DNA from 3 places in the Acidaminococcus sp. genome. Region 2 is predicted to be linked to each of the others. Evidence: predicted binding sites of a transcription regulator. Region 2 holds the regulator's gene; each other region holds the start of a gene.
What was found. Region 2 encodes HrcA, which represses chaperone genes, less so after heat shock. Its sites were predicted from a motif close to TGTTAGCACTCNNNTNANNNGAGTGCTAACA; they were not measured.

Region 1 (9,532 bases), on a different contig from region 2:
TGGGGACGGAGGAAATTCCGGCCCGGCTCTGGGAAGGGATGTTCACATACCGGAGAAAACGGTCAAGCAGTTGTTGGGTCAGTTGAGACATGGGCAATTCCTCCTTGGGTGTTTTGGGGATATTATAGCATAGGATGCGGCTGCCAGGGCAGCCGCATCAGTCTCTAGTCTCTAGCCAAAGGAGGAAAACCGCACCGCGGTTTTCTAAAAAGAGAAACGCAGCCTATGGCTGCTAACCCACCACCATCCTTGCGGATGGTCCCCCGCCCTTGAAAAGGGCGGATATACGCTCGGGCCAGCGCCGATGCCCCCACTACCATGCTTCGCATGGTCCCCAGCTGCGGCATAAGCGACCGCCAACGCCGCTGAAGCGTCGGGCGCCTGCTTACGCCCCTCCCAGGGCGGACTTTTGTTGGTGCAATCCAATCCCCGGCTCCCGCCAGGGGCGGAAGATGTGCCCAGATACGCGAAAGCAGCGGATTTTGGCTGGGGCATAGTACAAGAACGTACATGCCACAGTCAAAATCCGCTGCTGACAAAGTAGATGGGTGCATATTCCGCCCCTGGGTTATGCGTTAGCCTTCACCAGAGAGAGTCCAATCCTCCCCCTCTCCTCCTCTACGCTGATCACCTTCACCTGGACCGTTTCTCCTACACTGACCACATCCAGAGGGTGTTTGATCTTTTTCTGGCTCAGGTGGGAAATGTGGATCAGGCCGGCGGTTTTGATGCCGATGTCCACGAAGGCGCCAAAGTCGGTGACGTTCCGGATGGTGCCCCGGAGGATGGTGCCCACTTTGATGTCGGAAAGCTTCACGATGTTCTGCCGGGTAAGAGGTGCGGGCAGGTCCGCCCGGGGATCCCGGCCGGGAGCCACCAGGGCATCCAGGATGTCATGGACCGTGGGTTCCCCGGCTTCCAGTTCCCGGGCCAGCCGGGCTTCATCCACCTGTTTCCGCCGGGTGGCCAGCCGGGCCAGTTTTTCCCTGTCCTTCAGGTCTTCCAGGCCGAAGCCCAGTTTTTCCAGGATTTTCTTGGCCAGATCATAGGATTCCGGATGGACCGGGGTATCGTCCAGAGGAGATTTCCCGTTGTGGATCCGAAGGAACCCGGCACACTGGGTAAAGGCTGCAGGCCCCAGCCGGGGCACCTTCAGCAGCTGCCGCCGTCCGGTGAACCGGCCGTTGGCGTTCCGCCAGGCCACTATGTTCCCGGCGGTGGCGGCGGTGATCCCGGCCACATGGCGGAGCAGGGCGGGGAACGCAGTGTTCAGGTCCACTCCCACATGGTTCACCACCCGTTCCACCACCCCGTCCAGGGTACCGGTGAGCGCCTTCTGGTCCACATCATGCTGGTACTGGCCCACCCCTATGGCCTGGGGATCGATCTTCACCAGTTCCGCCAGAGGGTCCTGGACCCGCCGGGCCAGGGATACGGCGCCCCGGATGGTCACATCGTATTCCGGCAGCTCTTCCTGGGCCAGTTTGGAAGCGGAATAGACAGAAGCTCCCGCTTCATTGGTAATGAGATAATGGACGTCCAGATGGTGGGCCTGGATCAGGCTGGCGGCAAACTGTTCTGTTTCATAGGAGGCGGTGCCGTTGCCAATGGACAGGAGGGTCACATGGTGCTTCCGGATCATGGAAAGGAGCAGGGCTTCCGCTTCCTTCTTCCGGGCTTCGTTCTGGGTCACCTGGATCACCCCATGGTCCACCACCTGGCCGGTGGGATCCACCACCGCCACTTTGCAGCCGGTCCGATAGCCCGGATCCAGGCCCATGACCGTATGGCCTCCCAGAGGTGCCTGGAGCAGCAGCTGGCCCAGGTTGGCCCCAAAGATCCTGATGGCCTGGGCTTCCGCCTGTTCCGTAAGCCGGTTCCGGATTTCCCGTTCCAAAGCCGGGAACAGCAGCCGCTTCCAGCTGTCTGCCAGGGCTTCCTTCAGCTGGTCCCGGTAGATGCAGGGACGGCGGAGGACCCGCCATTCCATTTTCCGCAGGGCGTTCTGTTCCTCCCACACCAGATGGACCTTCAGGCAGCCTTTCTTTTCTCCCCGGTTGATGGCCAGCACCCGGTGGGAGGGCAGGGTCCGGACCGGTTCCTGATAGTCCTTGTACATGAGAAAGGTCTGGGCTCCCTCAGCATCTTCCACCAGTTCCGTCCGGATCATCCCATGGTTCCACAGCTGGTCCCGGAGGGTCTGCCGGAGGGTGGGGTCTTCCGCCGCCAGTTCCGCCACAATGTCCCGGGCTCCGGCCAGGGCGTCTTCCGGGGTTTCCACCCCTTTATCCGGGTCCACATAGGCCCGGGCGGCGGAAAGGGCATCTCCTTTCTGGTCCCGCTGGAGAAGGAAGGCAGTGGCCAAGGGTTCCAAGCCTTTTTCCCGAGCCTGTTGGGCACGGGTACGCCGCTTTTGCTTGTAAGGCAGGTAATAATCTTCCAGTTCCGTCAGTTTCTGGGCCTTTTCAATGGCGGTACGCAGTTCCGGGGTCAGTTTCCCCTGTTCGTCGATTTTGGTCAGGATCTCCTCCTGGCGCTTCACCAGGTTCCGGAGTGTCCCCAACCGTTCTTCGATGGTCCGGATCTGTTCGTCCAAAAGGGATCCGGTTGCCTCCTTCCGGTACCGGGCAATAAAGGGAACGGTGTTCCCTCCGTCCAGCAGTTCCACGGTTTTTTCCACCTGCCAGGGCTGGACGGACAGTTCCCGGGCAATGAGAGGGGCGATGTCAGTTGGTTTCATTTTGTTGTCCTTTCGTGAAAAGGTATGTGGCTGTCAAGGCAACCGTATCAGTCACTAGTCTCTAGTCTCTAGTCACTAGCCAAAAGGAGGAAAACCGCGCCGCGGTTTTCTAAAAAGAGAAACGCAGCCGGGGCTGCTAACCCACCACCATCCTTACGGATGGTCCCCCGCCCTTGAAAAGGGCGGATATACACTCGGGCCAGCGCCGACGGCAGATATGCGTGTGGGCTCAAAAAGGGCGGATATAAGGAGGGCGGGCCAGACACACGAGATGGATCCAGATGCGCGAAAGGAGGGATTTGGAAGTTGGGCATAATACATAGTGGTATATGCCCGGCTTCCAAATCCCTCCTGACAAAGCAGATGGGCCTGGTTTCACGCCAGGCGCGGAAGATGTGCCTAGATACGCGAAAGCAGTGGATTTTGGCTGGGGCATAGTACAAGGACGTACATGCCACAGTCAAAATCCGCTGCTGACAAAGTAGATGGGTGCATATTCCGCGCCTGGGTTATGCGTCAGCCTTAAATATGCTTCACCCAGATCGGATAGGTGCTCAGGATAATAACGATCACCAGCGTCACATAATCCCCCAGATGCAGCTTCATGGGACGGCGGTTTTTATAGGTGTTGGGACCGAAACCTTTCAGTTCCATGGACAGGGCCAGGGTGTCGGATTTGGCTACCGCCCGCATGACCAGGGGTTTTACCACCGCCAGATAGGCGTAAAGCCGTTTGAAGGCGTTCCCCCGGTTGGAATAGCCCCGGCAGGACTGGGCGTCCAGGGTAATGGCGGAATCGGACAGGAAGTCCGGCACGAACCGGAGAGCCGTAGTGAGCATAAAGGCGTATTCATAGGGCATATGGAATTTTTCCACCAGAGCCTGGGCAATGTCCTGGATCCGGGTGGAGGCCAGAAGGCACAGAAAGGCGGTGGTCATGACGAACATCCGCAGGCCCCCGGTGAGGGCCACATACAAGGGAGAACCGAACAGCAGCTGGAGCAGCACCATCATGCCGGTGAACACGGTAAGGGTGCCGATGGCCGCCATGGTCATCCGGTCCCGTTTGATATACAGCAGGATCACCAGTTCCAGCACCAGCAGGGTGGCCACCGCCGGCACCGGCAGCAGGAACACCCAGGCGGTGACCGCCAGCACCAGGATCAGTTTGGTAAAGGCTGTGATCTTCATGCTTTGGCACCTTCTTTCGGCTGGATCTTGCTGCACAGATCTTCCGGACTGTCCGCCTGGACCCCGAACAGGGCTCCCAGCCGGGACAGCACCGGCTGCTTCAGACCCCATTCCTCAATGGGCCGCTTTCCGTCGAACAGATTGCCGGTCTTCCCGTCATACACCAGCTGGCCGTCGTGGAGCACCAGGGCATGGGTGGTGAATTTCCGGGCGATTTCCATATCATGGGTGATCAGGATCAGGGTCATGTGTTTTTCTTTCTGGAGTTTGGCCAGGTAGTCCATCATATGCTGTTTTTCCTGTTCGTCCTGACCGTTGGTGATTTCGTCCAAGATCAAAGTCCGGGGCTGGAGAGCCAGCGCCACTGCCACCCCCAGCCGCCGTTTCTGGCCGAAGGAAAGCCCCCGGGGATACTGGTCCAGGCAGGGGGTCAGCCCCATGGCTTCCACCGCATCCCGGACCTGCCGGTCCAGGGCCTCTTTGGGCATTTTCCGGTTCTGGAGGCCGTAGGCCACTTCATCATATACCGTATCCCCCAGCAGCTGGAGGTCTGGATTCTGGAACACATACCCCACCTTGTCCGCCAGGTCCGCCGGTTCGTAGCCGGCAATATCCACTCCGTCCACCAGCACCTGGCCGCTCCGGGGATGGTTCAGGGCCATGAACAGCCGGCTGAGGGTGGTCTTGCCGCTGCCGTTGTGGCCCAGGAGAGCCACCGCTTCCCCGTCTTCCACTTGGCAGCTGATGTCCTGGAGCACAGGTATGCCTCTCCGGTAGGCAAAGTTCACTGCTTTTGCTTCAATCATTCCTTGGCGCCTCCCTGAAATTTCTGGAGCAGTTCCTTTTCTGCTTCTTCTTCCGTTCTCCAGTCTCCCAGCTTCACCTGGTACTTTTCTTCCAGGCCCAGTTTCACCTGCCACAGTTCCGGCAGGTTCTCCCGCAGGTCCTCCTGGGCGAAGGCGTTCCGGGCGGCTTCGGCAAAGGGTCCCTGGACCCGGGCCTCTCCCTGGCTGATGAGCACCAGGTCCGTCATATAGGGCAGCAGGTAGTTCAGGTCATGTTCCACCACCACTACGGTCATCTGATGCTGCCGGTAAATCTTGTACAGCAGGGCATACAGGGACCGGGCCCCGTCAGGATCCAGGGCGGACACCGGTTCATCCAGGATCAGCACTTCCGGACGGCAGGCCAGCACGGATGCCAGGAGCAGCCGCTGCCGCTGGCCTCCGGACAGTTCGTCCAGCTGGTAGTTTTCCCGGCCGGGAAGCCCTACATCCTCCAGGGCCTGGCTCACCCGGGCATCCACCTCTTCCGGGGAGAACCCGTGGTTCAGCAGGCCGAAGGCGATTTCTTCCCCGGCAGTCAGAGACACCATCTGGCTTTCGTAGTCGTCCATCATGATCCCCACCCGCATGGCGATTTCGGAGATCTTCCGGCCCTTCAGGTCTTCTCCCAGCACTTCCACCCTGCCGTGGTACCGGCCCCCGTAATAATGGGGGACGATGCCGGTCATGGCCTTGCACAGGGTGGTCTTGCCGGCGCCGCTGGGCCCGGCAATGGCGGTGAAGCTGCCTTTCTGGATGTCCAGGTTGATGTCTTTCAGCACCAGGTCACTGTTCAGATAGGCAAAATAAAAATCAGAAATCCGGATGGCTGTTTCACACATGGTGTTTCCCCTCCGTAGCAAAGAAAATCTTCCGTACCGGGCCGTAGAGCACCTGGGTGACCACACCGTTCAGGACCCCTACGGTGAGCACCACCGGCAGCATGGCATGAGTCCACACGGCAAGGGGCAGCCCCAGCACCAGTTTCAGGATGTAGGTGAACACACTGCCGCTGACGGAAGTGGCCAGGAACCCTACAATAAAAGGCTTCACCTTCAGCTGTTCCAGGTGGGCCAGGGCGAAGGCCTTCACCAGGATACAGGCGGTAAGGGCCCCGCACAGTTCACTGGCAATGTTCCCCAGCGGGAAGGCGGATTTGGACGAAGGGATCAGGGTGAGCCCGGCCACAAAGCCGATGCCCAAAGCCCGGGTGGGCCCTGGCTTCGTCAGACAGATGGTAATGGAATACATGGCGATGGTCCAGTTGGGGGTGACCCCGCCCACGTTGGGGCTGATGGTATGGAGGATGACCCCAATGGCCAGCAGCAGGGCCGTCATGGCCACCCAGCGATGGGTATCACGGGCTGCTTCCACCGTAATCAGTTCCGGAATCGGTTTTTCCATGCTGCGATGCTCCTTTGCTACAATACAGTATAGAATATAGTTTATGGGGACTGGGGGAGGATGTCAAGGAAAAAGGGGCTGTTGCCTAAGCAACAACCCCTTCAACGGTCTCACAGCTCTTCAAACAGCTGCTGCCCGATTTCCAGCATTTTCTCTTTTTGGGTTTCCAGTTCCACCAGGAGCAGTTCGATCTTTTTCTCCGGCACCCCGAAAATCTCCAGGGCCTGGGTCAGGATCAGCCGTTTCAGCTGCTCCGTCAAAGCCGCCAGGATTTCGTCCTTGGTTTTGTACCAGCGGCGGATCTCCAGCCCTCCCACTCCGGATTCCTCACTGATCCGGCTGAGAGTCATCCGCTGGTAGCCTACATCCAGCAGCAGTCTGGCTGCACTTTTCAGGACCCGTTCCCGGCCGGTCAGGTCCTGTGGAGTAACGTCTGCCAACGGTTGTTTTCGATTTCTGCCCATAAATCCTGTGACTCCATTCTTCCTGCAATATTTTGCGGTATGATTTTAGTGTATCACGGGGCAAAAACTTCATCAATCAATAGCGAAAAAATTCATTGTTTTCATTTTTCTGCCACAAGTATCCCTCGAAAATCCTGTAACTTCTTGCACTTGAGCCATGACTAAACAGTCTGTTTCCGACTATACAGTCATACATTTGTTGCACAAAAAAAGGACTGCCGCTCAAGCAGCAGTCCTTTTTCTCTATGGAGCTCCGACTTTCCACGGAGTCTCCCGCCCTCGTTATCCTTCGATGGCGATATATTTCTTGTTGTCCACCTTCTGGGGTTCCTTTTTGGGGATGCTCAGTTCCAGGATACCGTTTTCGTACTTGGCCTTCACATCAGCCTCGGTGACCCCTTCGCCTACATAGAAGCTCCGGGCGCACTGGCCAAAGGTCCGTTCACGGCGGATATACTGGCCTTTCTTGTCTTTTTCATCCTTGTCCACACCCTTGCTGGCACTGATGGTCAGATATCCGTTTTCCAGCTGTGCATGGATTTCATCCTTCTTGAACCCCGGCAGGTCAATGTCCAGTTCATAGTGGTCGCCCACATCCCGCACATCGGTCTTCATCATATTTCTGGAGTGTTTCCCGTACAGAGGATTTCTGGCCGTAAACACATCATCAAAGTCATTCATGAGATCATCGAACACATTGTCATTGAAAACGCTAGGCAGTAACATAAGCCATTCCTCCATTCAATCTTGGCCTTGAAGGTCAGCTTTTGGAACTACCGAAAGGCTGGATTCCTGCGGCCCCTCAGGGGCCCGTCCTACGTTCCAGGTTCTCTTGGGAACCCTTCTCTGTGGTCTTTCCTTCGTTCTGGTATTATAATAGCACAGGTTGTTAGCACTGTCAAGCGTTGAGTGCTAAAAAGTCAAAGTTTTTTTGACTTTTTAGAGGAGAGGAATGGGGCTGTTGCATGTGCAGCAGCCCCTCTAAAAAATCACAGCTTCACCCGGGCCGGAGAGGCGATCAGGAACAGATTGTGGTTCCCTCCCTCTTTTTCCGGGAACTGGCCGTACATGTCGAAGGTGGAGAAGAACCGGGCGGCCGGGTAGATGCCGTAGCCGTCCTGGTTATGGTCCGTGGTGTCGTAGGGATCCGCCACGATCAGCACATCGTCCTGGGTGTCGGCGGTGCCCATGTCATCATAGCCGATGATTACCTGCCAGTGGCCGCCCCAGTCGATCCATCCTGCCAGGATGGGCTTTCCGGCCTTCAGGGTGGCCTTGATGTCTTCCGGTCCGAAGGTCTTCCCGGCCTTTGCATAGTCTTCCGTGGTCACCAGGTCGAACCCTCCCACCTTCTGGAACATGTCCTTCATCTGTTCCAGGGTGGTGCCCGGATAGCCGTCCGGGAAACCAGGGACATTCACGTCCTTCAGGGGATGGCGCAGATCCGCCAGCTTCTGTTCCGTCCAGTCCTTCTGCCGGTCATACCATCGGAGCACCATCAGGGCTGCCGCCGGTCCGCAGGACCATTCACTGGACTGCTGGATGGTCTTGAAAGCCGGCAGCAGCACCAGGGACCCTTTGGAATGCATATGGTAGAAGTCCGGGTGAGTGTAATAAATGGTCTTTTTGTGATCCAGTTTCCGCTCTATGGAAGCAGCCCCCTGGTCCTGGGTGATTTTCGCCGGTTCCTGGAATTTCATGTCATCGCTGAAGTTCCGGTTGGCCGCCAGCACCGGCAGAGAGAAGCCGGCGGCCAGCAGGCCGGCCAGCACAGCAGAAGTCAGTTTTGGGAAAAGTTTCATATCCATCCGTTCCTTTCACGGCCCGGCCCTTTTTCCGGAAAGGGCCCTCGGGCATCCGTATTTCTTCTCCCTATTATAAAAGATTTCCGCCGGAATGCCTATAAGCTCCCCAGGATTTTCCCGCTGATTTCCTCCAGCAGGGGCCGCTGCTCCTCCAGCCGGTCCAGCATTTTCTGGATGGTCCCGGAAGAAATCCCGAAGATCCGTAGGGAATGGGTCAGGAAGGTCCGGCGGATCCGGTCCCAGTGGTAGGGCTTCCGGAACCCGTGGGCCATCACATAGCCTCCCAGTCCGGAACACACCAGCAGCATCTTTTCGTAGCTGAACTGACTGGACATCCGGACGGAAAACAGTCTGGTCACATACCGGTAATGGCGGGCCACCACTCGTTCGAGCAGATGGGGGATACAGTAGGCAGTCTTCCAGAAACTCCACAGCATGGTGTTGGTGTCCAGTACCTCCATTTCCATCCCCAGCAGCATCACATACCGGTACAGGGCCATTTCCTCCCGGGTCCAGGATTCGGGGAAAGCCTCATCTGGCAGGAAGGTGTGGCAGATATAATCCCGGGTCCGTTCCATCAGCTGGGCAGCCAGGTCATCCAACAGTTCTTCCTTGGTCCGGTACCAGAGACTGATCTGCCGCTGGGGAATCCCCAGGGATTCCGCCAGTTTGGGCAGGGTGGTCCGCACATATCCCAGTTCCAGGAACATCTCCTTGGCCCGGTGGCGGATCTTCCGGTGCAGGGCCTCATCCTTTTCTTCCAGCAGTTTTTCTTCCTTTTTCCGTCTTCCCATCAGAACATCCTCCTTTGCCGCAGCTTCTGTTTCCATTATACCAAATCCCTTCCGGCTAAAAAAACAAGAGGACTGCCGCCAGTATGCAGTCCTCTCGTGTTGGTTGCTGATTAGAAGGTTACGACCATCTGAGACCACAGGGTCCGTGCATGTTCGTCGCTGTCCTTGCCTTTCAGGTCGAAGTATTCCACCTGGGCCACCATGTTCTTGGCCAAGGTTACGTTGCCGCCGAAGTGCCAGCCCTTGAACCCTTCTTCCGGGAACACATCATACCGGCCGTTCATGGTATGAGCAATGGTAGTGGTGGCCG
Region 2 (9,532 bases):
GCCGCCTTGGCCGGGTCCACCTTCACCACCGAATGGTCCATGATGGCCGGGCGGATCTCCGTGACCCCCAGTTCGATGGCCTTCTGGATCACCCATTCCATTTTGTCCTGTTTGGGCAGCCCCTGGATCAGGGTCACTTTCACCGAAGGTTCGTGGCTTTTTTCCAGGGTTTCCACCAGAGCCAGGTCCACCCGGTTTTCCCCGAAGCCGGTGATCTTCATCACCGCCGCCACCTGGTCCAGGCTTACGATCTGGAGCTGTTCCCCCAGCTTCATCCGCAGCACATGGGTGATGTGATGGGCGTCCTGGCCGTCGATGGACATGGTTTCCCCGAAATCCCGGGGTACAAAGAACCGGTACACGTCAGCCTTCCTTTCCCATGGTCACGGCACACCAGCCCGCCTTCCGTTTCACATCCAGGAAGGTGAAGCCGTTTTCTCCGGCCGCTTTCTCCACATCCGGCAGCCGTTCCTCGATGATGCCGCTGGCCAGGAACCGGCCGTTCTGCCGCAGCTTCACCGCCACTTCCGGCAGTACCAGGATGATGATGTCCGCAATGATGTTGGCAATGATCAGATCCGCCTGACCCGGGGTGCCGTCCAGCAGGTTCCCCTGGTTTACGGTGATCCGGCTGCTGAGGCCGTTCTGGGCAATGTTCTCTTTGGCCACTTCCACGGCCTTTTCGTCGATGTCCACCGCATGGATGGTCTTGGCCCCCAGAAGAGCCGCCGCCATGGCCAGAATGCCGCTGCCAGTGCCCACGTCGAAGACTTCACAGTCCGGAGTCACCAGTTCTTCCAGCCGCTGGATGCACATGCTGGTGGTGGCGTGGGTGCCGGTGCCGAAGGCCATTCCCGGATCCAGGGCGATGACCTTCTCCTCCCCCTGGGGGGCGTAGGTTTCCCAAGACGGTTTGATCACGATTTTCTTCCCCACCTTGGTGGTGTGGAAATACTGCTTCCAGGTATTGGCCCAGTCCTTTTCGCTGATCTGCCGGAACAGGGTGGGCCCGAACCGGAACTTCCCGATCCGGCCTTCGATGGCCTGGAGGCCCTGTTCAATGGCGTCCAGTTTCTGCTGGAGCTGGTCGTTTTCCGGGTAGTAGGCGGAAACAGTGACCACTTCCGTATTTTCCTGATGGGGAATATCACACAGTTCCCAGGTGGCACTTTCCCGCAGCTGGTTCAGCAGCAGAGGGTCTTCGATTTCCACCCCGTTCCGGGCCCCCACCTCCCGGAGCAGATCCGCCACAGCTTCCACAGCCTCATGGGTAACTTTTATGCTAACTTGCAGCCAAGATTCCATATGTAACGCTCCTTTGTACAGATATCGTATTATTATACCATATTGTGAGGGGGAGAAAAAGTGGGTAAGTGGTTAGGTGGGTAGGTGGGTAGGTGGGTAAGTGATTAGGGAGGTAGGTGATCACGGGGCCGCCTCTCCGGAGCATTGTTCATCGTTCATCGTTGTGGAAGGAACCCGCTGCAGCGGGTTCCTCTGAAGGGAAACGCAGCCCATGGGGCTGCTAACCCACCACCCATGCTGCGCATGGATACCCCCGCCCTTGCAAAGGGCGGATATACGCTCGGGCTGACGCCCATTGCGTTTTTACATCAGAATAGAAAGTTTCTGTACGGGTTCTATGTTTCAAAACAAGGGGCCTTGCGCCCCGCGTTTTTATCCGCCCTTTGCAAGGGCGTAAGCAGGGAGCATCCGCTTCAGCGGATTGCGAGATCGCTTATGCCGTAGCTGGGGACCGTTGCGCTTGCGCAATGGTGGTGGGTTAGCAGCCTCCGGCTGCGTCCTCCTTCAAAAAAATTTGCCTGCAAATTTTTTCCTTCGGCCGCTGACCATTGACCATTGACCGCTGACAGGCCGCTGCATCCACAGCGTGGATGTTGAAGGAAACTCCGTTATACACCAGCCGGTAGGTCCCTTCCCCACCCGGCAGGGTCAGGGTGGTGGTGTATTCCCGGTGCTGGGTCATTTCTTGATCCGGTTCCGGCAACCGCATGCCGCTGGGAGTGATTTCCACCTTCTCCGGCATGCTTTCCACGTCGAAGGTGCCGTAGTTGGTCACCTTACCGTCCAGCACTTTAAAGAAGGGGATGGATTTCTTTTCCCGGTACCAGGTCCGGCCGCCGTTATCATGGTCTTCCGCCCCTCTGAATTCCCGGATGGAAGGTTCGTCCACCGTCCCCTTCCCTTCCGGAATGGGGATGGGTCTGTCCGGCGTGATATTTTGTATATCCATAGTCTTTATTAAGTTTTTTATTTGGTTTATCATTCCAGAGAAGAGTCCATACATGAAAAAAAATGGCTGCTGTACGTGTATTGACACGTACAGCAGCCATTTTTTCTTTACTTGAACAGATCTTTGATTTTGTTCAGGAAACTTTTTTCTTCCGGATTGATGGTGCTTCCGCTGGCATCGCCGAACTTCCGCAGGGCCTCTTTCTGGGCCTCGCTGAGCCCGGTGGGGATCACCACTTTGATCCGGACCATCTGGTCGCCCTTCTGACCCGACCGCAGGGATACGATCCCTTTCCCTTTGAGACGCAGGATCTTGTTGGGCTGGGTCCCTTCCGGGATCTTCACCTTCACCTGGCCGTACAGGGTGGGCACCTCGATCTCCGCCCCCAGGGTAGCCTGGACGATGTTGATGGGCACTTCGCAGGTTACGGTGGTGCCGTCCCGTTCAAAGAACTTGTGGGGCTTCACGTACAGGTATACGTACAGGTCCCCGGGACGTCCGCCCCGGAGCCCGGCTTCCCCTTCGCCGGCCACCCGCAGGCGGGAACCATTGTCCACGCCGGCAGGGATCTTCACCGTCAGCATCCGTTTCTTCTTCACCCGGCCTGTGCCATGGCAGTCCTTGCAGGGATTGGTGACAATCTTCCCGGTACCATGACATTTGGGACAGGTCCGGACGTTGACCACCTGGCCAAAGAGAGAATTCTGGGTAACCCGGATCTCCCCTGTACCATGGCAGTCCGGACAGGTTTCCGGCGTGCTGCCGGGAGCCGCCCCGGAACCGTGACAGGTTTCACATTCCTCTTCCCGGTTCAGGCGGATTTTCTTCTCCGTGCCAAAAGCGGCCTCTTCAAAGGTGATCTGCAGGTCCATCCGCAGGTCGGACCCCTGCCGGGGGCCATTGTCGGCCCGCCGGCCGGAACCGCCCCGTCCGGCACCTCCAAAGAACATGTTGAAGATGTCGTCCATGCCTTCTCCGCCGCCGAAACCTCCAAAGCCCTGGAACCCGCCGCCGAAGGGGTTGCCGGCACCAGCGCCGGGTCCTCCTCCGTTCTGGAAAGCGGCATGGCCGTACTGGTCATAGGCCGCTCTCTTCTGGGGGTCGCTGAGGACACTGTAGGCTTCGTTGGCCTCTTTGAATTTGTCCGCTGCTTCCGGATTGTCTTTGTTCAGGTCGGGGTGATACTTCCGGGCCAGTTTGTGGTAGGCCTTTTTCAGCTCATCGGCTGTGGCGTTTTTGGAAACGCCCAGCACTTCATAGTAGTCTCTCTTCTCTGCCATCCGTATCTCCCTCTAGGAAAGCTTATTTCTTGTCGTCGTCAACGACTTCCGCATCCACTACATCGTCGTCGGCTTTCTTGCTTTCGGTCCCTCCGTTGGCGCCTGCACCGGCGTTGGTGTTGGCATTGGCACCGGCAGCACCCTGGGCAGCGCCCTGGTTCTGCTTGTACAGTTCAGCGCTCAGTTCATACAGAGGTTTCTGCAGGGCTTCGGTATCGGCTTTGATCTTGTCGGTATCGTCGCCTTTCATGGTTTCTTTCAGGGCGGCGATGGCGTCCTGGACCTTCTTGATCAGGTCGTCATGGCCTTTGCCGTTCATGTCCTTCACGGTCTTTTCAGCCTGGTAGATCAGGGTATCTGCCTGGTTCTTGGCTTCTACGGCTTCCTTCCGCTTCTTGTCGGCGGCTTCGTTGGCCTGGGCTTCCTTCACCATCTTGTCCACTTCTTCCTTGCTCAGGCTGCCGGAAGAGGTAATGGTGATCTTCTGTTCCTTGCCGGTACCCAGATCCTTGGCGCTTACGTTTACGATACCGTTGGCATCGATATCGAAGGCCACTTCGATCTGAGGCACTCCCCGGGGAGCTGCCGGAATGCCGGACAGTTCAAAACGGCCCAGGGTCTTGTTGTCCGCAGCCATTTCCCGTTCGCCCTGGAGTACGTGGATATCCACAGAGGGCTGGTTGTCGGTGGCCGTGGAGAAAATCTGTTTCTTGGAAGTAGGAATGGTGGTGTTCCGGTCAATGATCTTGGTCATTACGCCGCCCATGGTTTCGATACCCAGGGACAGAGGCGTTACATCCAGCAGCAGGACGTCTTTCACATCCCCTGCCAGCACGCCGGCCTGGATGGCAGCACCCATGGCCACACATTCATCCGGGTTCACCCCGTGAGCCGGTTCCTGGCCCATGGTCCGTTTAATGGCTTCCTGCACCGCAGGGATACGGGAAGAGCCGCCTACCAGCAGGACCTTGTTGATGTCTTTCGGGGTCATGTTGGCATCGCTGAGGGCCTTGTTGACGCACACGAGGGTCCGGTCAACCAGGTCGCTGGTCATTTCATCGAATTTGGCCCGGGTCAGATCCATGTCCATATGCACAGGGCCGTTGGGGCCTGCGGAAATGAACGGCAGGTTGATATTGGTGGTCAGCATGTTGGACAGTTCGATCTTGGCTTTTTCAGCAGCTTCACGGATCCGCTGCATGGCCATCTTGTCCCCGGTCAGATCGATGCCGTTCTGTTTCTTGAATTCATCGCACATCCAGTCCATGATCCGTTTATCGAAGTCATCGCCGCCCAGATGGGTATCCCCGTTGGTGGATTTCACTTCGAACACCCCGTCGCCCAGTTCCAGGATGGACACATCGAAGGTGCCGCCGCCCAGGTCGTAAACCAGGATGGTGTGGTCGTCGGATTTATCGATGCCGTAAGCCAGAGCTGCAGCCGTGGGTTCGTTGATGATCCGTTTTACATCCAGCCCGGCGATCCGGCCTGCATCCTTGGTGGCTTGACGCTGGCTGTCGTTGAAGTAAGCCGGTACGGTGATGACGGCTTCGGTGACTTTTTCACCCAGATACCGTTCTGCATCGCCCTTCATCTTTTCCAGGATCATGGCGGAAATCTGTTCCGGAGTATAATCCTTGTCGTCAATGGTCACCGTGTATTTGGTGCCCATGTGCCGTTTGATGGAGCTGATAGTCCGTTCCGGGTTGGATACAGCCTGGCGTTTGGCCAGCTGGCCTACCAGTCTTTCCCCGTTTTTCGTAAAGCCAACCACGGAAGGAGTCAGCCGGCCGCCTTCCTGGGTGGTAATAACCGTAGGTTCGCCGCCTTCCATCACAGCGACTACGGAGTTGGTGGTCCCTAAGTCAATACCAATAATCTTAGACATAATGAATTCCTCCTGTACACTCTGGAATTATCAATCGTTCAAAACGTTGTTTTCAATCGTTGCGGACAACCCGCACCTTGGAATGACGGATTACGTCGTCACCGATCTTGTAGCCCTTTTCCAGGACCAGGTCGATGCTTTCATCCGGCAGATCCGGGTTGCTGCCCTGCATCACGGCTTCATGGATCTGAGGGTCGAAAGGCTTGCCTTCCGCCGGGATCTCTTCGATGTGCAGGGTCTGGAGTGCCTTTTCAAACTGCTTGTGGATCATTTCCATGCCTTTTTGGATGGCCGCTCCGTCTTTGCTGGTTTCCAGACTGGCTTCCGCCCGTTCGAAATTGTCCAGCACCTTCAAAAATTCCCGGGCCACCTGTCCGGTTACATACCGGCCCAGACGTTCCCGTTCTTCGTTGTTCCGTTTCCGGAAGTTGTCAAAATCTGCCTGGAGCCGCAGGAGCCGGTTCTGCAGGTCAGCGATCTGCTGTTCCTGTTGGGCGATCTTTTCGTCCCTGGGATCGGGTTCTGCTGCTTTTTCATCTTTGGTGTCAGCCTGGGCTGCTTCCGCTGCCTTGGCCTGTTCTGCGGTTTCTTCCGCCGCAGTCTGGGCCTGGGCCGCTTCCGCACCCTCTGCCTTCACGGTTTCCGGGTTCTTCTGCTGGTCCTTTTCCATTGGTCCTCCCCTACTTTTCATCCATTTTATTCATGACCACCCGCAGGTAGTTGTGAAGGTAATCCATGACGGAAATCACCTTCCGGTATTCCATACGGGTCGGTCCCAGGACCGCCAGGGTCCCCACCACCTGTCCGTTGAGACGGTAGGTGGCCTGGATCATGCTGCAGTCCTGGATGCCGGAAAATTTGTTCTCGCTGCCGATGGTTACCTTGAGACCGGAGTCCTTGTCGGCCATCAGCATGTCTTTCAGCATCTGCTCTTCCTCCAGCACGCTCAGCAGCTCCCGGATCCGTTCCGGATCCTTGAATTCCGGCTGGCTGAGCAGCTGTTTGGTGCCGCCCAGGTACATCTTGTTCTCCGACTGGCCGCTCCGCATCTGTCTGACCACCTGGATCAGAGAAGCATACAGGGCTTTGTCCCCAGCCAGGGCATCCCGGACGTCTTTCAGGATCTGGTCTGTGATATCGTTCAGCTTCATCCCATGGAGCTTGTTGGTGACTCTCTGGGCCAGGGTGTCCATTTCCAGGCGGCTCATGCCCGCCGGGATCTGGATCACACTGTTGTCCATCCGCCCGTCGTTGGCCACAATGCACAGGATGGCCTGGTGCTCGTTCAGGGGCAGGAAGCGAAGATAGGAAAATACGCTTTCGCTGTCCTTGTTGGCCAGCACCACGGACACGTTCTTGCTCATCCGTGACAGGATCTTGGCGGTGGACTGGAAGATATCGTCGATGCTGTGGACCCGTTCCCGGAACCAGCTGTTGATCAGCGCCACATCGTTGGGCGCCAGGGCATCGGGTTTGGCAATGGAATCCACATAGTACCGATAGGCAGCCGCCGACGGGACACGGCCCGCCGAAGTATGGGGCTGCTCCAGATAACCCAGCAGTTCCAGGTCGGACATTTCGTTCCGGATGGTTGCCGGGCTGATCCCCAGATTGTACTTCCTGGCGATGCTGCGAGATCCTACAGGCTCCGCCGTTTCGATATAGTCTTCAATGATCAGTTGAAGAATTTTTTTCTTGCGGTCACTCAGCACTGTAATCATCTCTCTTCTGGATTGTTAGCACTCTAATAATTGGAGTGCTAACATCTAAGTGTAAAGATACACCTCTTTAGTCAAATTGTCAATACTTTCCCTAAAAATATTTGCCTTTTTGCAAAAATTCTTCAAAGGCCAGATTTCCGTACCGCATCCCCTGTTCCGTAAGGCGGATACGGTCCCCTTCCCGGGTGATCCAGCCCCGGTTCTGGCAATGGGCGAACCCTTCTTTATATATATGGAAGAAATCTTCTCCCGTCCGCAGTCGGAATTCTTCCAGGGACAGTCCCTTGGCGGTGCGCAGGTTCATGAACACCAGCTCTTCCCGCCGTTCCGTGGGAGTCAGTTCTTCCTGTTCCGGGGCTTCTCCCCGGAGATAGGCCATCAGATTCCAGGGATTGGTCTCCCGTTTCTTTCCGTCGAACCCGCAGGCAGCAGGGCCGAAGGCCAGATAGGGATCGTAGTGCCAGTACACCTGGTTGTGCCGGGATTCCTGGCCGGGCCGGGCAAAATTGGAGATTTCGTACCTTTGGTACCCGGCTTTGGGCAGTTCTTCCATGAGCAGGTCGTACATGGTACCGGTTTCCTCTTCCGAAGGCAGGGCCAGCTGCCCTTCCCGGATCTGTTTGGCCAGAAGGGTCCCCTCTTCCACCGTAAGACCGTAGACGGACACATGGTCCACCCCGGTTTGCAGCAGCCGTTCCAGGGAATCCCGGACAGATTCCACTGTCTGGCCAGGGTAACCGTAGATCAAATCCCCGCTGATCCGCCGGAACCCGGCCTGCCGGGCCAGGGCAATGGCTTCTTCCGCCTGCTCCGCCGTATGGATCCGGCCCATGGACACCAGTTCAGACTGCTGGAAGGACTGGATTCCCAGGCTCAGCCGGTCGAACCCCAAAAACCGGTAAAACCGGAGCCGTTCCAGGTCCACCGTCCCCGGATTGGCCTCCAGGGTGGCTTCCGCCGGCTGCTGCCAGAAGCCCCGTTCCTTCAGGGCGGAAACAATGGCAGCCAGATCATCCAAAGGCAGCACACTGGGGGTGCCCCCGCCGAAATACACCGTAGCCCTGGGCGAAACCGGCAAAGCCGGCGTACAGGCGGAGATTTCCTCCACCAGACGCCGGGCGCAGTCGTTCATGATATGGTCATTGTAAATCTGATACGAAGCAAAATCACAGTAGGCACATTTATGGACACAAAAAGGGATGTGCACATAAACCGCCTGGTACGATTCCCAGGGATGGGACATGGTATTCTCCTTTGACCGTCTTATTTCCCCTTCTTCACATCTTCCAGCAGGGCCATCTTCATGGCGTAGTACCGGGGACTCATGTCCAGGAAATGCATGTGGGGGTTGCTGAAGCGCTGTTCTTCGGGCCAGATTTCGTGGTCCAGCTGCTTCCGCACGTACCGGCGGATTTCTTCCAGGGACGGGGACGGGTGGAGGCGCTTGCCTTTTTCCAGCACCAGTTCCTGGAGTTCCCGGAAGGTACAGTCTTTGAAGGCCATCTTCTTCCAGGGCCGCTGGGTATCCACAAAGGGGAATTCGGCACTTTCCCGGGGATCTTCGTCATGGAGGGTCAGGAGATCCGCAATGGCATGACCGGTTTTGTCATACACTCTCCAGGCCCGTTTCCGGCCCGGGTTGGTGATCTTTTCAAAGGTTTCGGAGATCTTGATCTTGGGGATGATGGCTTTGTCCTTGTGTACAGCCACCAGCTTGTACACGGCCCCGAAGACCGGGTCGCTCTTGGCGGTAATCAGCCGTTCCCCCACCCCGAAGGAATCCACACAGCCGCCCTGTTCCAGGATGGAGCTGATGGTGTATTCATCCAGGGAGTTGCTCATGACGATGATGGCATCGGTGAGCCCGGCATCGTCCAGCATCTTCCGGGCCTTTTTGGACAGGTAGGCCAGGTCCCCGGAGTCGATCCGGATCCCTTTCAGCCGTTTGCCCATGGGTTCCAGTACTTCCTTGGCCACCCGGATGGCGTTGGGCACCCCGGAATCCAGTACATCGTAGGTATCCACCAGCAGGATGGCGTTGTCCGGGTAGATTTCCGCGAACCGCTTGAAAGCGGTGTATTCGTCGTCGTAGTACATGACCCAGCTGTGGGCCATGGTGCCGCTTACCGGGATGTTGAACATCTGGCCGGCCAGGACGGTGGCCGTGCTGTCAGCTCCGCCGATATAGGCGGCCCGGGCCCCGTATACGGCGGCGTCCATGTTGTGGGCCCGGCGGGCGCCAAAGTCGGACACCCCCCGGCCCTGGGCGGCTTTCACGATCCGCTGGGCCTTGGTGGCGATCAGGGACTGGTGGTTAATCTCGCACAGGATAGCGGTTTCCACCAGCTGGGCATCCACCAGAGGAGCGTACACCGTCAGCAGGGGTTCA
Region 3 (9,532 bases), on a different contig from region 2:
AACAGGGGGACATCTACAAAAAAGACTACGAAGGCCTGTACTGCGTGCCCTGCGAATCTTTCTGGACCGAACACCAGGTGGAGGAAGCCGGGGGCGTGTGCCCGGACTGCGGCCGTCCTGTGGAAAAGATGAAGGAATCCAGCTATTTCTTCCGGATGTCCAAATATGCGGACCGGATCCTGGAATACATCGAGACCCATCCGGATTTCATCCAGCCTGTTTCCCGCCGGAACGAAATGATCAACTTCATCAAACAGGGACTGGAAGACCTGTGCATCAGCCGGAGCAGCTTCGACTGGGGCATCCAGGTGCCCTTTGACCCCAAACATGTGGTGTACGTGTGGTTCGACGCCCTGCTGGCCTACTTCACCGGCATCGGTTTCGGTCAGGACATGGACAAATTCAACCGGTTCTGGCCGGCGGACCTCCACCTGGTGGGGAAGGAAATCGTCCGGTTCCATACCATTATCTGGCCGGCCATGCTGATGGCCATGGGCTTCGACCTGCCCAAGGAAGTGTACGGCCACGGCTGGCTGGTGGTAGACGGGGACAAAATGTCCAAGTCCAAGGGCAATGTGGTGGATCCGGTGCAGCCCATCAAAGAATTCGGCGCTGACGCCGTCCGGTATTTCCTGCTCCGGGAAATCAACTTGGGCAGCGACGGGAACTATTCCCGGAAGGGCCTGATCAAACGGTTCAACTCCGACCTGGCCAACGACCTGGGGAACCTCCAGTACCGGACCGTTTCCATGATTGACAAATACCACGGGGGCATCGTCCACAAGACCGTGGTGGACAGCGAAACCGATGAGAAGTTCCGCAGCCTGGCCGCCGAAACCCTGAAGAACTACCGGGCCGCCATGGACAGATACGCCCTCAACGACGGGATCAAGGCCATCTGGGCCTATGTGGGGGCCGCCAACAAGTACATCGACGAAACCACCCCCTGGATCCTGGCCAAGGATCCCGCCCAGGCCAAACGGCTGGAAGCGGTGATGTACAACCTGGCAGACGCGGTCCGGAACATCGCCATCCTGATCTCCTCCATGATGCCCTTCACCGCACCCAAGATCTTCGCCCAGCTGGGCCTGGAGACTCCGGAACAGTTCGACCTGAACGACGTGGCCTGGGGCAACTTCCCTGACGGCACCAAGGTGGCCAAGGGCCAGCCCATCTTCCCCCGGATCGAAGAAGAGGAAGAAGACAAGGCTCCGGAACCCAAAAAGGAAGCCAAACCGGCCAAAAAGGACAAGAAGGCGGAGAAAAAGGCTGAAGGGGTCGTGACCCCGGACCAGTGCACCATCGAAGACTTCGGCAAACTGGACCTGCGGGTGGGCACCATCCAGAAAGCGGAAAAAATGCCCAACGCGGACAAGCTGCTGAAGATCGCAGTGAAGGTGGGGGACGAAGTCCGGACCATCGTTTCCGGCATCGCTCCCTATTACAAGGAAGAAGAACTGACGGGCAAGAACGTGATCGTCATCGCCAACCTGAAGCCGGCCAAACTCCGTGGCGTGGAATCCCGGGGGATGCTGCTGGCCGCGTCTGACGGCCAGGGGAACCTGAAACTGGCGGAAGTGCCGGGGATCGCCTCCGGCAGCAAGGTGAAATAACATGCATAAGCTTCCTTTGTTCGATACCCACGCCCATGTGGACGTGGAGGATTTTGACGAAGACAGGGAAGAGCTGCTCCGTTCCATCGGAGAGACCATGGCCGGGATCATTGATCCCGGCTGTGACATTCCCAGCTCCCAAACGGCCCTTGCCCTGGCCCACCAGTACCCCTTTGTGTGGGCGGCAGTGGGGATCCATCCGGAAGAGATCAGCCACAGCAGCCTGGAGGACCTGAAACAGATCGAAGCCTGGTGCGCCGATCCCCGGGTGGTGGCCATCGGGGAGATCGGTCTGGATTACTACAACGATGAACATTCCCCCCACGGCCTGCAGCAGGAATTTCTGATCCGCCAGCTGGACCTGGCCCGGAAAACCGGCCTGCCGGTGATCATCCACGACCGGGATTCCCATGAGGACGTGCTCCGGATCATCCGGGAAGAAGGCAAAGGCGTCCGGGGGGTGCTCCACTGCTTTTCCGGGGACTGGGCCATGGCGGAAGAGGCCCTGGCCCTGGGCTGGTACCTGGGGTTCGGGGGCACCAGCACCTTCAAGAACGACCGGGGGGTAAGATCCATCCTGGCCCGGGTGCCGGAAGACCGGATCCTGTTCGAGACCGATTCCCCCTACATGGCCCCTGTGCCCTACCGGGGAAAGCGGAACAACCCTCTGTACACCGCCATTGTGGCAGAGCGGGCGGCGGAACTCCGGGGGACCACACCGGAAAAAATCATGGAAAGTTCAACAAATAATGCGAAAAAGCTGTTTTTCCGTCTCACAAACCAGTAAAACAGCTGTACAGTCTACAAAAACGTCACAAATTACACCTGTCAGAGTGCATAATTTTAGTACCTGGTACTAATTTAATTTTGACAGGAATCGCCTCCTTATGGTATGATGCAAGCACTTTAAGGAGGCGAAACTTTGCGAAAATCACAACCTTTTAAGCGTCCCTACAAGTGGATTGTTGTCTGCCTGCTGCTGGCTGCCAGCGTGAACCTGGTGGGCTTTGCGGCCCAGCCCAAAACCGTGAGCATCAAAGTGGACGGACAGACCATAACCCTGCAGACCAGAGCCCTGACCGTTCAGGGAGCCCTGGAAGAAGCCGGTGTTGTTCTTCAGAAAGCCGACGGATATGAACTGGTCGGCGAAGAGGAAAAACTCAATGATGGAGCTACCATCGAAGTGACCCGGGCCATGCCCGTGAAAGTTTGGAAAGCAGGAAGAACCACCGAATACACCATCGGACGCAAAACCGTGCGAGACGTATTGAATGCCGTGGGAGTGGATTACAAAGGATTCCAGGTCTATCCGGGACTGGACACGGAAGTGACCCCGGACATGACCATCCACATTATTTCTCCCACCAATAAACTGACCACCGAAACCCGGGACATCCCCTATGAAGTGGAGATGCGGAACAATGACAACCTGCCCCGGGGCCGGCAGAATGTGATCTCCCCCGGCCAAAACGGGCAGGAAAAGGTCACCTACCGGGAAATCAAGGTGGGCAGCGAAACCGTAAGACAGGAGCTGAACCGGGAAGTGCTCTCGGAACCGGTCCCTGAAATCGTGGAAGTGGGTACGGGGAACAACCTGAATATGATCGAAACCTCCCGTGGTTTCGTCCGTTACCGCTCTGCCCGGACGGTGGAAGCATCCGCCTACACCATGGCAGAAGGCAGCGGCACAGGGCTCACCTCCACCGGCGTAGTCCCCTATCATGGGGTGGTGGCCGTGGATCCGGACGTGATCCCCTACGGCACTCGAATGTACATCCCCGGCTACGGCTTTGCTGTGGCAGCGGACTGCGGCGGCGCCATCAACGGCAATACCATCGACCTGTTCATGGAAGATTATGGCGATGCCATTTCCTGGGGCCGGCGGGATGTGACTGTGTATTTCTTGGAGTAAAAGACAGGAGAAAATCGTGCTGAAAGAAGTGCTGGTAGTAGAAGGCAAGATGGACACCGTGGCGGTGAAGAAGGCAGTGGATGCTGAGACCATCGAGACCGGGGGATTCACCCTGGCGCCCCATACCCTGGCCCTGATCGAAGCAGCCTACAGGAAACGGGGGATCATCATCATGACCGATCCCGACGGCGCGGGAGAGCGGATCCGGAAATTCTTGACGGAGCGCTTCCCCAAAGCCGGACAGGCTTTTGTGCCCAAGGCGGAGGCCCTGGCCCATCATGATGTGGGCATTGAACAGGCCCAGCCGGAGGCCATCCGGAAAGCCCTGTCCAAGGTCCGTTTCCAGGAAATGGAGCCCCGAAAGGAATTTTCCTCTCGGGACTTGTTTGTTTCCGGGCTGTCAGGGTCTCCGGAGGCGGTGGCCCGGCGGGACAGACTGGGAGCCATCCTGGGCATCGGCTACGGGAATGCCAAGCAGATGGTCCATCGGCTGAACAATTACGGAGTGACCCGGGAGGAATTCCAGGCCGCTCTGGCGGAAATCGACGGGGAAGGGAAATGACATGCTGCATCCAGTGATCGCCAGCCGGGACGTGACCCGGTACATCCTCGATACTTTTGGCCTCCGGGCCAAGAAGAAGTTCGGACAGAACTTTTTGATCAATGAACAGGTGGTCTGGGGGATCGCCCGGGAAGCCCAGGTGGGCCCCGGAGACCTGGTGCTGGAAATCGGCCCGGGAATCGGTACCCTGACCCAGGCCCTGGCGGAGACCGGGGCCCAGGTGAAAAGCGTGGAGATCGACCGGACCCTGCTGCCCGTCCTGGCCAAAACCCTGGAAGGGTATGACAATGTGGAAATCGTCCCCGGGGACGTGCTGAAGGTGGACCTGGGGGAAGTGACGGAGCACCGGCCCTTTACGGTGGCCGCCAACCTGCCCTATTACATCACCACCCCCATCATCTTCGCCCTTTTGGAAGAGGATCTGCCCCTCCAGAGGCTGGTGGTGATGGTCCAGAAGGAAGTGGCGGAGCGGATGATCGCTGCTCCGGGAGGGAAGGATTACGGCCCTCTGTCCCTGGCTCTCCAGTATTATTCCCAGCCCCGGCTGGCCATCCCGGTGCCCGCCCGGGACTTTATGCCCGCCCCCAAGGTGGATTCCATGGTGGTGGTCTGCGACAAACGGGAGCACCCGGCGGTGGATGTTCCGGCGAAGCTGTTCTTCCGGGTGGTGAAGGCGGCCTTTTCCCAGCGGCGGAAAATGCTCAGCAACTGCCTGAAGACCCTGGGCATCACCCCGGACCAGGTGAAGGAACTGCTGGATGGGGCCGGCATCGACGGGAAGCGGAGAGGGGAATCCCTTTCCATGGACGAATTCGGCAGCCTGGCCCAGGCCTACGGGAAGCTGCTGGAACCATGAGCTGCCGGTACAAGTTCTTTGCCCACCGGCAGTGCGAATTCTTTCCCTGCCACAAAGGGGCGGACCCGGACCGGTTCAACTGCCTGTTCTGCTACTGCCCCCTGTACCTGGTGCCGGACTGCGGCGGGGATTTCACCCGGCTGGGAGATGGGAACAAAGACTGCAGCCGCTGCCTTTTGCCCCACGACCCGGACCGGTACGACCAGGTGGTCCGGACCCTGCAGAAAAAAGTTTTCAAGCCTTTTGACAAAAAATAGTCAAAGGGCTTGATTTTTTTTGGAAACATGCTATTATAGATACTGTAGTTAGCACTCCAGTGAAATGAGTGCTAATAAAAATGCAAACAACCCATTGCTCATAGAATGAAAGGGGATACGTAAGATGTTAAAACCTTTGGATGATCATGTTGTAGTTGAACCCATTGTACAAGAAGAAAAAACCAGCAGCGGCATTTACCTGCCGGATACTGCTCACAAAGACAAACCCCAGACCGGCAAAGTGGTTGCCGTAGGCACCGGCCGTCTCCTGGAAAACGGCACCCGGGTCCCTTCTGAAGTGAAGGCAGGGGATGTGGTGGTATTCGCCAAATACTCCGGCAGTGATGTAACCCTGGACGGGAAAGACTACATCATCCTGAGAGACAGCGATATCCTGGCGGTTGTGGAAGACTGAAAGCTTTCCTCCGTCCCGTATCTGGTAGAAAATACCAAACCGTACATTATCTGGAATTAAGGAGTCGATCAATATGGCTAAACTGATTAAATTTGATGAAGATGCCCGCCGTGGCTTGGAACGGGGTGTCAATGCCCTGGCTGATGCCGTAAAGGTAACCCTGGGGCCCAAAGGCCGGAACGTTGTACTGGAAAAGAAATTCGGTTCTCCCACCATCACCAACGATGGGGTAACCATTGCCAAGGATATTGAACTGGAAGATCCGTTCGAAAACATGGGCGCCGCCCTGGTCCGTGAAGTGGCCACCAAGACCAACGACATCGCCGGCGACGGTACCACCACTGCTACGGTGCTGGCCCAGTCCATCGTCCATGAAGGGATGAAGAACGTGGTGGCCGGTGCCAACCCCATGGTCCTGAAGAAAGGGATCAAGAAAGCCACCGATGCCCTGGTTGACGAACTGAAGAAGAGCGCCAAGGCTGTCAGCACCAAGGAAGAAAAGGCACAGGTTGCCTCCATTTCCGCCGGTGATGAAGAAATCGGCGGGCTGATCGCCGATGCCATGGAAAAAGTGGGCAACGACGGCGTAATCACCGTGGAAGAATCCAAGACCATGGACACCTCCCTGGAAACCGTAAAAGGCATGCAGTTCGACCGTGGGTACATCTCCCCTTACATGGTAACGGATCCTGACAAGATGGAAGCCGTTATGAGCAACCCGTACGTATTCATTACGGACCGGAAGATTACCCTGATCAACGACATTATGCCCGTACTGGAAAAGGTTGTACAACAGGGCCGTGAACTGCTGATCATCGCTGAAGACGTGGAAGGGGAAGCCCTGGCTACCCTGGTTGTGAACCGTCTGCGTGGCACCTTCAAGGCTGTGGCTGTAAAGGCTCCTGGCTTCGGTGACCGCCGGAAGGCCATGCTCCAGGATATCGCCACCCTCACCGGTGCTACGGTCATCAGTGAAGAAGTGGGCCGGAAACTGGACAGCGCTACCCTGGCTGACCTGGGTACTGCCGGTCAGGTACGGGTAACCAAGGACATGACCACCATCGTTGACGGCGGCGGCGACAAACAGGCTGTGGCTGACCGGATTGCCTCCATCAAGGCCCAGATCCCTGCCACCACCTCTCAGTTCGACAAGGAAAAACTCCAGGAACGCTTGGCCAAACTGTCCGGCGGCGTAGCTGTGATCAAGGTTGGTGCTGCTACCGAAACCGAACTGAAAGACAAGAAACTCCGTATCGAAGATGCCCTGAACGCCACCCGTGCTGCTGTGGCTGAAGGCATTGTGGCCGGCGGCGGCACCGCTCTGCTGCAGGTACAGCCGGTTCTGGACGAACTGGAAGCCAAGGCTGACGGTGATGAAAAGACCGGTATCGATATTGTAAGACGGGCCATTGAAGCACCGGTACGGCAAATCGCCAACAACGCCGGCCTGGAAGGCGCCGTCATCGTGGAAGCTGTGAAGAAGGCTGCCAAAGGCACCGGCTTCAACGCTGCCACCGAAGAATATGTGGATATGATCAAAGCCGGTATCGTGGATCCCTGCAAAGTAACCCGCAGTGCTCTCCAGAACGCCGCTTCCATCGCTTCCATGATCCTGACCACGGAAGCCGTAGTAGCCGACAAACCGGCTGAAAAAGGCGCCGCAGCAGCCCCTGCCATGGGCGCTGGGATGCCTGGAATGATGTGAGATCAGACCTGAACAGGCACAACGAAATCCCCCTGGGAAACCAGGGGGATTTTTTGCGCCTAATGTCAAAGGAGACCATTTGCCGGGGGCAAATGGTTTTGAAGGGAAACGCAGCCCGTTGGGCTGCTAACCCACCACCATTGCGCAGGCGCAACGGTCCCCCGCCCTTGCAAAGGGCGGATAACAAGTACACGGGCTTCGCCCTTGTACTCAAATAAGCAATGGGTCCATGGACCCAGCCTATATCCGCCCTTTGCAAGGGCGTAAGCAGGGAGCATCCGCTTCAGCGGATAGCGAGGTCGCTTATGCCGTAGCTGGGGACCAGCCGCAAGGCTGGTGGTGGGTTAGGCGCCGCAATACCCGGCGCCGTCCTCCTTCCTGCACCGGCCCTTGGGGGACCTGGTCCCAACGACCGGAGAAGACTCCCAGACCCCAACGCCGTAGGGGCTCGCCGTAGGCAAGCCCGACCCGGCCGCCCAAGGGGCTGTGTCCCCTGGCAAGGGGGGAAGGACCCGGGGCAGCGGGTAGGGGGTTCTTTCCACCAATCTTTTACAAAATTCTATTTACGAATCATTCTTAAAATGCTATACTATATCTATACCAACAAACTATCCATTCTGATCATATAGAGGAGGAATTTCAATATGGAAAAACGTACCGTAACCTTTGCCGGCGACCCTGTGGCCCTGGTGGGGCCGGAAGTGAAAGTGGGCCAGCAGGCTCCTGATTTCAAACTCATCGACAACAAACTGGGGGAAAAGACCCTGAAGGATTATGAAGGGAAGATCAAAGTGATCTCCGTGGTGCCTTCCCTGGATACCGGGGTCTGCGACGCCCAGACCCGCTGGTTCAATCAGGATGTCACCGGCCTGTCCGAAGATGTGGTGGTGCTCACGGTCTCCATGGACCTGCCCTTTGCCCAGGCCCGCTGGTGCGGCGCCGCCGGGGTGGAAAACGTGGTGACCCTGTCCGATCACCGGGACGCTTCCTTCGGGAAGAACTACGGCTTCCTCATGGACGGCCTGCGGCTGGAAGCCCGGGGGGTCGTGGTCATCGACAAAAACGACAAAGTGACCTACGTGGAATACGTCCCCGAAGTGACCCATGCCATCAATTTCGACGGAGTGCTGGCTGCAGTGAAGGGGATGCTGTAAGAACAGCCAACAGTCACTAGCCACTAGTCGGCAGCCAAAGGAAAGAACCCGCCTTTTGGGGGCGGGTTCTTTTTATGGGAAAACGTCTCACGCCAAAGGAGACCATTTGCCGGGGGCAAAGGGTCCTGAAGGGAAACGCAGCCCGTTGGGCTGCTAACCCACCACCATTGCGCAGGCGCAACGGTCCCCCGCCCTTGGAAAGGGCGGATAAGCGCTCGGGCTTGCGCCCATAGCTTTTGGGAGTACCAGGGGAGATCCCGCATGATCTATATTCATCCTATGCAGGGGCGGAAAAAGGATCGGGCTGACCGCCCGTTGCTTTCAGTATACGCAGCATATTGCAGTACCAGAAAACGAGGGACCAAGTTCCCGAGTTTTTATCCGCCCTTTGCAAGGGGGGGGCGAGCGTCGTGGAGGTGGTCCTGAATGCCTAAGTATATCCGCCCTTTGCAAGGGCGTAAGCAGGGAGCATCCGCTTCAGCGGATAGCGAGGTCGCTTATGCCGTAGCTGGGGACCAGCCGCAAGGCTGGTGGTGGGTTAGGCGCCGCAGTACTCGGCGCCGTCCTCCTTCCTGCACCAAAACTTGGGGGACCTGGTCCCATCGACCGGAGAAGACTCCCCGACTCCAACGCCGTAGGGGCTCGCCGAAGGCAAGCCCAACCCGGCCGCCCAGGGGGCCCATCCCTTCAACGCCAAATGGGTCCGCATTTGGCTTCCCCCGGCCATTGACCATTGACCATTGACGGCCCCGCCCCGGCGGGGCCCTTCCCAACCGAAAGGACGACCTCCATGAACTTCTTCTTCCATACGCTTCTCCCCTGGATCCGCTCCAACACCATCCTTTTCCTGGCCTCCCTGGGGGCCCTGCTGTCCTTTGGGGCGGTGCCTCCTTCCCGGGCTCTGGTGGGGGCCCTTAACCTGCCGGTACTGGCCCTTCTGTTCTGCCTTATGGGGGTGATCGGGGGTCTGCGGGAAACGGGCTTCTTTGACAGGCTCCTGGACCATCTCCTGGAAAGGCTGTCCACCACCCGGCAATTGGGGGCGGTGCTGGTGTTTG

Region 1: ACZOF8_RS06205 (Hsp20/alpha crystallin family protein) is a predicted target of HrcA. The motif match lies at 7,511-7,541, and genes of this name have one in related genera.
Region 3: groES (co-chaperone GroES) is a predicted target of HrcA. The motif match lies at 5,247-5,277, and genes of this name have one in related genera.

What each region holds. Positions count from the first base shown of each region.
Region 1 covers NZ_DBMBXK010000007.1:54,449-63,980, forward strand. Annotated here, with positions in the region: gene pepT (peptidase T) at 1-91, opposite strand, end outside; gene ACZOF8_RS06175 (Tex family protein) at 569-2,740, opposite strand; gene ACZOF8_RS06180 (energy-coupling factor transporter transmembrane component T) at 3,263-3,931, opposite strand; gene ACZOF8_RS06185 (energy-coupling factor ABC transporter ATP-binding protein) at 3,928-4,737, opposite strand; gene ACZOF8_RS06190 (energy-coupling factor ABC transporter ATP-binding protein) at 4,734-5,597, opposite strand; gene ACZOF8_RS06195 (tryptophan transporter) at 5,590-6,159, opposite strand; gene ACZOF8_RS06200 (TetR/AcrR family transcriptional regulator) at 6,270-6,623, opposite strand; gene ACZOF8_RS06205 (Hsp20/alpha crystallin family protein) at 6,906-7,349, opposite strand; gene ACZOF8_RS06210 (C39 family peptidase) at 7,613-8,425, opposite strand; gene ACZOF8_RS06215 (TetR/AcrR family transcriptional regulator) at 8,524-9,222, opposite strand; gene ACZOF8_RS06220 (S-layer homology domain-containing protein) at 9,333-9,532, opposite strand, start outside.
Region 2 covers NZ_DBMBXK010000001.1:73,989-83,520, forward strand. Annotated here, with positions in the region: gene ACZOF8_RS00355 (16S rRNA (uracil(1498)-N(3))-methyltransferase) at 1-362, opposite strand, end outside; gene prmA (50S ribosomal protein L11 methyltransferase) at 364-1,305, opposite strand; gene ACZOF8_RS00365 (hypothetical protein) at 1,784-2,254, opposite strand; gene dnaJ (molecular chaperone DnaJ) at 2,362-3,534, opposite strand; gene dnaK (molecular chaperone DnaK) at 3,557-5,422, opposite strand; gene grpE (nucleotide exchange factor GrpE) at 5,475-6,092, opposite strand; gene hrcA (heat-inducible transcriptional repressor HrcA) at 6,103-7,143, opposite strand; gene hemW (radical SAM family heme chaperone HemW) at 7,235-8,386, opposite strand; gene ACZOF8_RS00395 (nicotinate phosphoribosyltransferase) at 8,407-9,532, opposite strand, start outside.
Region 3 covers NZ_DBMBXK010000004.1:91,698-101,229, forward strand. Annotated here, with positions in the region: gene metG (methionine--tRNA ligase) at 1-1,613, shown strand, start outside; gene ACZOF8_RS03670 (TatD family hydrolase) at 1,615-2,400, shown strand; gene ACZOF8_RS03675 (resuscitation-promoting factor) at 2,536-3,525, shown strand; gene rnmV (ribonuclease M5) at 3,542-4,087, shown strand; gene rsmA (16S rRNA (adenine(1518)-N(6)/adenine(1519)-N(6))-dimethyltransferase RsmA) at 4,089-4,943, shown strand; gene ACZOF8_RS03690 (cysteine-rich small domain-containing protein) at 4,940-5,200, shown strand; gene groES (co-chaperone GroES) at 5,325-5,615, shown strand; gene groL (chaperonin GroEL) at 5,689-7,320, shown strand; gene tpx (thiol peroxidase) at 7,965-8,474, shown strand; gene ACZOF8_RS03710 (SLC13 family permease) at 9,265-9,532, shown strand, end outside.